DNA from 2 places in the Actinoallomurus sp. CA-150999 genome. Region 1 is predicted to be linked to the other one. Evidence: predicted binding sites of a transcription regulator. Region 1 holds the regulator's gene; the other holds the start of a gene.
The links. Region 1 encodes HspR, which represses chaperone genes until heat shock. Its sites were predicted from a motif close to ANTTGAGTCNNNNNGACTCAANT; they were not measured.
Positions count from the first base shown of each region.

Region 2: the regulator HspR is predicted to act here: its motif matches at 1,837-1,859, upstream of lon (endopeptidase La).

Region 1 is NZ_CP192063.1:261,338-264,746, reverse strand. Features, by position in the region: gene dnaJ (molecular chaperone DnaJ) at 17-1,177, shown strand; gene ACQP2O_RS01370 (heat shock protein transcriptional repressor HspR) at 1,183-1,623, shown strand; gene clpB (ATP-dependent chaperone ClpB) at 1,624-3,409, shown strand, end outside.
Region 2 is NZ_CP192063.1:8,057,755-8,061,163, reverse strand. Features, by position in the region: gene ACQP2O_RS37275 (TetR/AcrR family transcriptional regulator) at 1-493, opposite strand, end outside; gene ACQP2O_RS37270 (FAD-dependent oxidoreductase) at 584-1,714, shown strand; gene lon (endopeptidase La) at 1,872-3,409, shown strand, end outside.

The sequences.
Region 1 (3,409 bases):
GAGGTAAGGGACGCCGGTGAGCACCAAGGACTTTCTCGAGAAGGACTACTACAAGGTCCTCGGTGTTCCGAAGACCGCAACCCAGGACGAGATCAAGAAGTCCTACCGCAAGCTGGCGCGGCAGTACCACCCGGACGCCAACCGCGGCGACGCCGAGTCCGAGGAGAGGTTCAAGGAGATCTCCGAGGCCTACGACGTGCTGTCCGACGAGAAGCGCCGTAAGGAGTACGACGAGGCCCGCAGCCTGTTCGGCGGGGCCCGCCGCCCCGGCGGCGGTGCGCAGGGCGGCTTCGGCTTCGACCTGGGCGACCTGTTCGGCGGCCAGGCCGGTGGCACGACCGGCACCGGCGAGCGCATCGGCGACCTGTTCGGCGGGCTGTTCGGGGGTCGCCGTACGACGACCACGCGGCGTCCCCGTCGGGGCACCGACGTCGAGTCCGAGGTCACGCTGACGTTCAGCGAGGCCTTGGAGGGCAAGACGGTGCCGCTGCGGCTGACCAGCGAGGCGGCATGTCCCACCTGCCGGGGCACCGGCGCCAAGGCCGGCACGGTGCCCCGGGTGTGCCCCCGCTGTGAGGGCACGGGGCAGGAGAGCCGCAACGCGGGCGGGTTCGCCTTCTCCGAGCCCTGCCACGAGTGCCACGGGCGGGGCCTCGTGGTCGACGACCCGTGTCTCACCTGCCACGGCAGCGGGCGGGCGCAGAGCACCCGGACCATCCAGGCGCGCATCCCGGCCGGGGTGGGCGACGGGCAGCGGATCCGGCTCAAGGCCAAGGGCGCGCCGGGCGAGAACGGCGGCCCCAGCGGTGACCTCTACGTCGTCGTGCACGTCACGGGGCACAAGGTGTTCGGCCGGTCGGGCGACAACCTGACCGTGCTGGTCCCGGTGACGTTCCCCGAGGCGGCGCTCGGCGCGGAGATCAAGGCACCGGTCCTCGGCGGCCAGCCGGTGACCCTGCGGATCCCGGCCGGCACCCCCAACGGGCGCACCTTCCGCGTCCGCGGCAAGGGCGCGACCCGCCGCGACGGCACCAAGGGCGACCTGCTGGTGACCGTCGAGGTCCAGGTGCCGCAGAAGGTCGACGAGACCACGCGAGAGGCACTGGAGAAGATCCGCGCGAGCACCAACGGTGAGGACCTGCGCAGCGAGCTGCTGCGGATGGCGAGAGAGGAGTGATCGTCATGGACCCGTTCGGCGACGACAGTCCGGTCTACGTCATCTCGGTGGCGGCTCAGCTGTCCGGGCTGCACCCGCAGACGCTCCGCACGTACGACCGGATGGGCCTGGTGTCCCCCGGTCGTACGGCCGGACGCGGGCGCCGCTACTCCATGCGCGACATCGTCCTGCTGCGGGAGATCCAGCGGCTGTCCCAGGACGAGGGCATCAATCTCGCCGGTATCAAGCACATCCTCGACCTCCAGCGCGAGTCCGACGTGCTCCGCACCGAGGTGGCACGCCTCCGCGCACTGGTCGAGGAGCTGAGCAACGAGCTGGAGTCCACGCGCGCCGTGGCCGCCCGGCTGGCAAAACTGAAGAACGCCCACGGTTCCGACACTGGAGCCGACCTGGTGCCGATCCGGCAGACCAGCGTGGTGCTGTGGCGGTCGCGGGGGGAGGAATAAGTGGATTACAAGCTGACCCAGAAGAGCCAAGATGCCGTCTCGGTCGCGGTACGACGTGCCGCGACGGAGGGCCACCCCCAGGTCGAGCCGGTGCACCTGCTGGTCGCGCTGCTCGGCCAGGCCGACGGCATCGCCGCGCCCCTGCTCGAGGCCGTCGGCGCGGACCCGCAGGCCATCCGGCGCCGAGCCGAGGAGCAGATCGCGGCGCTGCCGAAGGCCGCCGGCTCGACCGTCAACGCGCCGGACACCTCCCGGCTGCTGCTCAAGGTGCTGAACACCGCCGCCAACCGGGCCAAGCAGCTCGAGGACGAATACGTCTCCACCGAGCACCTGCTCGTCGGCCTGGCCACCGACGGCGGTCCCGTCGCCACCCTCCTCAGGGAGAACGGCGCGACGCCCGACGCGCTGCTCGAGGCGTTCGAGAAGGTCCGCGGTCACGCCCGCGTGACCAGCGAGAACCCCGAAGAGACCTACCAGGCGCTGGAGAAGTACGGCGTCGACCTGACCGCGCAGGCCCGGGACGGAAAGCTCGACCCGGTCATCGGCCGCGACACCGAGATCCGCCGCGTCGTCCAGGTGCTGTCGCGCCGTACGAAGAACAACCCGGTCCTCATCGGCGAGCCCGGCGTCGGCAAGACGGCGGTCGTCGAGGGCCTGGCCCAGCGGATCGTCGCCGGTGACGTGCCGGAGACGCTGAAGAACAAGCGCCTCATCTCCCTCGACCTGGGCGCCATGGTCGCGGGCGCGAAGTTCCGCGGCGAGTTCGAGGAGCGCCTCAAGGCGGTCCTGAACGAGATCAAGCAGAGCGACGGCCAAGTCGTCACGTTCATCGACGAGCTGCACACCGTCGTCGGGGCGGGCGCGGCCGAGGGCGCCATGGACGCGGGCAACATGCTCAAGCCCATGCTGGCCCGCGGCGAGCTGCGGATGATCGGCGCGACCACGCTCGACGAGTACCGCGAGCGGATCGAGAAGGACCCGGCGCTGGAGCGGCGCTTCCAGCAGGTCCTCGTCGGCGAGCCGACGGTCGAGGACACCATCGCGATCCTGCGCGGACTCAAGGGCCGGTATGAGGCGCACCACCAGGTGCAGATCTCCGACGCCGCCCTCGTCGCCGCCGCCGCGCTCTCCGACCGGTACATCACCGCCCGGTTCCTGCCCGACAAGGCCATCGACCTGGTCGACGAGGCCGCCTCCCGGCTCCGCATGGAGATCGACTCGCGGCCCGTCGAGATCGACGAACTGCAGCGCTCCGTCGATCGGCTCAAGATGGAGGAGCTGGCCCTCGAGAAGGAGTCCGACGAGGCGTCCAAGCACCGCCTCGAACGCCTCCGCGCCGAGCTCGCCGACAGGCAGGAGCACCTCAACGCCCTCGTCGGCCGCTGGGAGCGGGAGAAGGCCGGGCTGAACAAGGTCGGTGAGCTCAAGAAGCGCATCGACGACCTGCGCGGCCAGGCCGAACGCGCCCAGCGCGACGGCGACCTGGAGACCTCCGCCCGCCTGATGTACGGCGAGATCCCGGTGCTGGACAAGCAGCTCGCCGAGGCGTCCGAGGCCGCCGAGACCCGCGAGACCATGGTCAAGGAGGAGGTCGGCGCCGACGACGTGGCCGAGGTCGTGTCCTCGTGGACCGGCGTCCCCGTCGGCAGGCTCCTCGAAGGCGAGACCACCAAGCTGCTCCGCATGGAGGACGAGCTCGGCAACCGCCTCATCGGGCAGGCCGACGCCGTACGCGCCGTGTCCGACGCCGTACGCCGGGCGCGGGCGGGCGTCTCCGACCCCGACC
Region 2 (3,409 bases), 4.1 Mb from region 1:
CGCTGGAGGCAAGGATCCGGGCGTTCGCGGCGTTCTGCCCGGCGACACCGAGGACGTAGTTCACGAGCGCGCCCGCGGCGTCGAAGAGCGCCTGCTCGGGAACGCCGAGTGCGTCGAGCAGGCTGCCGATGCACTCGTAAATCTCCAGCAGGGCGGGACGCCACGGCTCCCGGGAGAGTTGAGCACCGACCCACGGGTGTGCGTCGATCGCGTCGAACAGGCCCAGCGCCACGGTACGCAGAGCCTCCCGCGGCTCCGCATCGACGACCACGCCGGTCATCACACCGGCGATGATGTCGTCGGTGGCCGCCGCGAGCAGGTCGCTCTTGCTCGCCACGTGGTGGTAGACCGCCCCGTAGCCGGTGCTCAGGCGGCCGGTGATCGCCCGCAGAGTCAGCGCGGCCTCGCCGCCGGTGTCGAGAAGGTCGGTCGCGGCCTTGACGATCAGCTCCCTGGACAGTCCATCCGTGCGCCGCGGGGTCCTCTTCGCCATGGGTCCCATCATGGCACGTTTGGATCGTCGATCCAAAGTCGTGCTAGCGTTTTGGATCGACGATCCAATGAAGCTGGTGAGAGGAACACCATGACCACGCCTGTCACGATCATCGGAGCAGGTCTCGGCGGTCTTGTGCTGGCCCGCGTCCTGCACCTGCACGGCATCCCGGTCACGGTCTACGAGGCGGAGCCCTCGCCGGCCGCACGCCGCCAGGGCGGATTGCTCGACATCCACCCCTGGAACGGCCAACCGGCACTCGAGGCGGCCGGCCTGATCGAGGGGTTCCGCGGGCTCATCCTGGAGGGCCGCGAGTCCTATCGGGTCCTCGACCGGAAGGGGACGATGCTGCTCGACCTACCCGACGACGGCACGGGAGTGCGTCCCGAGGTGCAGCGCGGCGCGCTGCGACAGCTGCTGCTCGATTCACTCCCGCACGGCACCGTCCGATGGGGCCGCAAGGTCACCGGCGTGCGCGCGCTGGAGGAGGGCCGCTACGAGGCGAGACTGGCCGACGGCACAGCCGTCGTCACGAGCCTGCTCGTCGGTGCGGACGGCGCGTGGTCACGAGTTCGCCCGCTGCTCTCCGACGCCACCCCCCAGTACGTCGGCGTATCGGTCGTCGAGACGTTCCTGTTCGACGGTGACACCCGCCATCCCGCCGTCGCGGAAGCGGTCGGCGCCGGATCGCTGTTCGCGCTCGCACCGGGCAAGGGCATCCTGGCCCACCGGGAGAGCGGCGGAACCCTGCACACCTACACACAACTGCTGAAGCCACAGGACTGGCTCGCCGACACCGATGTCACCGATGCCGCGACCGTGACCGCGCGGGTCGTCGGGGAATTCGGCGGCTGGGCCCCCGAGCTCACCGCCCTCATCACCGAAAGCGACACCCCTCCGGTCCTGCGCCGCCTCTTCACCCTGCCCGTCAGGCACCGCTGGGACCGTGTGCCGGGGGTGACCCTGCTCGGCGACGCCGCCCACCTCATGCCGCCGAACGGCGAAGGCGCCAACCTGGCCATGCTGGACGGCGCCGAACTCGGCCAGGCCATCGCCGCACACCCGGACGACACAGAGGCCGCCCTCGCCGAATTCGAGCAGGCCATGTTCACGCGCGCAGCCGCCGAAGCCGCGGACGACGACATCTACAAGATCATGTTCGGCGATGACGCACCCCACAGCATGGTCGCCATGCTGACCGAGGCCGAGCAGGCGTCCTGACCCGCGAGACTTCGGGACGGCTCAACCGCTCACGCTCGCCGGTCGTCCCTTTCGCGCGTCTCCCGGATGAGCGTGATCGCTGACAGCGAACGGGCCTGCGGAAATTTATCGGGACTCTTCTTTCTTGAGTGTGGGTGACTCAAGCTTTGGAGGACTGATGAGCAAGATCGTCACCCTGCCGGTGCTGCCGCTCGACGACGAGGTCGTACTGCCCGCGATGGTCGTGCCGCTCGACCTGTCGGAGAGCGACGTGCGGGCGGCGATCGACGCCGCGCGCGCGACCGCCGTCTCCCGGGGCCCTGGCATCCGGTCGGAGGACAAGCCGCGGGTGCTGCTGGTGCCCCGGCTGAACGGCAAGTACGCGGCCGTCGGCACGCTCGGCGTCGTCGAGCAGATCGGCACGCTGCCCGGCGGTGGACCCGGCGCCGTCGTCCGTGGTGTCGCGCGCGTCCGCATCGGTTCCGGGACGACCGGTCCCGGCGCGGCCCTGTGGGTCGAGGGGACCGAGGTCGAGGACACCGGTCTCGGCACCCGGGCCGAGGAACTGGCCAAGGAGTACAAGGCGCTCGTCGTCGGGGTGCTGGAGAAGCGCGGCGCCTGGCAGGTCGTCGACATGATCCAGCAGATCGAGGACCCGTCGGTGATGGCCGACCGGGCGGGCTACGCCTCGTACCTCAGCGCCGAGCAGAAGGTGCGCATCCTGGAGACCGCCGACGTGACCGAGCGTCTCGAGCTCGCGATCGGCTGGACCCGGGAGCACCTCGCGGAGCTGGACGTCGCCGAGACGATCCGCAAGGACGTCGAGGAGGGCGTGGAGAAGCAGCAGAAGGAGTTCCTGCTCCGCCAGCAGCTCGCCGCGATCCGCAAGGAGCTGAACGAGCTCAACGGCGACCCGTCCTCCGAGGAGGAGGACTACCGGGCCCGCGTCGAGGCGGCCGACCTGCCGGAGAAGGTCCGCGAGGCGGCCCTGAAGGAGGTCGACAAGCTCGAGCGGACCTCCGACCAGTCGCCGGAGGGCGGCTGGATCCGTACCTGGCTGGACACGGTCCTGGACATTCCCTGGAATGAGCGGACCGAGGACGCCTACGACATCGCGGGCGCCCGGCAGATCCTCGACGAGGACCACACGGGCCTCGACGACGTCAAGGAGCGGATCGTGGAGTACCTCGCCGTGCGCAAGCGGCGCGAGGACCGCGGTCTCGGCGTGATCGGCGGCCGGCGGTCCGGTGCGGTCCTGGCGCTCGTCGGCCCGCCCGGCGTCGGCAAGACGTCCCTGGGCGAGTCGGTGGCGCGGGCGATGGACCGGAAGTTCGTCCGCGTCGCGCTCGGCGGCGTCCGGGACGAGGCGGAGATCCGCGGTCACCGGCGGACGTACGTCGGCGCGCTGCCCGGCCGCATCGTCCGGGCGATCCGCGAGGCGGGCACGATGAACCCGGTCGTGCTGCTCGACGAGATCGACAAGGTCGGCGCGGACTACCGCGGCGACCCGACGGCGGCGCTGCTGGAGGTGCTGGACCCGGCGCAGAACCACACGTTCCGGGACCACTACCTGGAGGTCGAGCTCGACCTGTCGGACGTGGTGTTCCTCGCCACGGCGAACGCGCTGGAGACCATCCCCGAACCGCTGCTGGACCGCATGGAGCTCGTCTCCCTCGACGGCTACACCGAGGATGAGAAGGTCGCGATCGCGCGTGA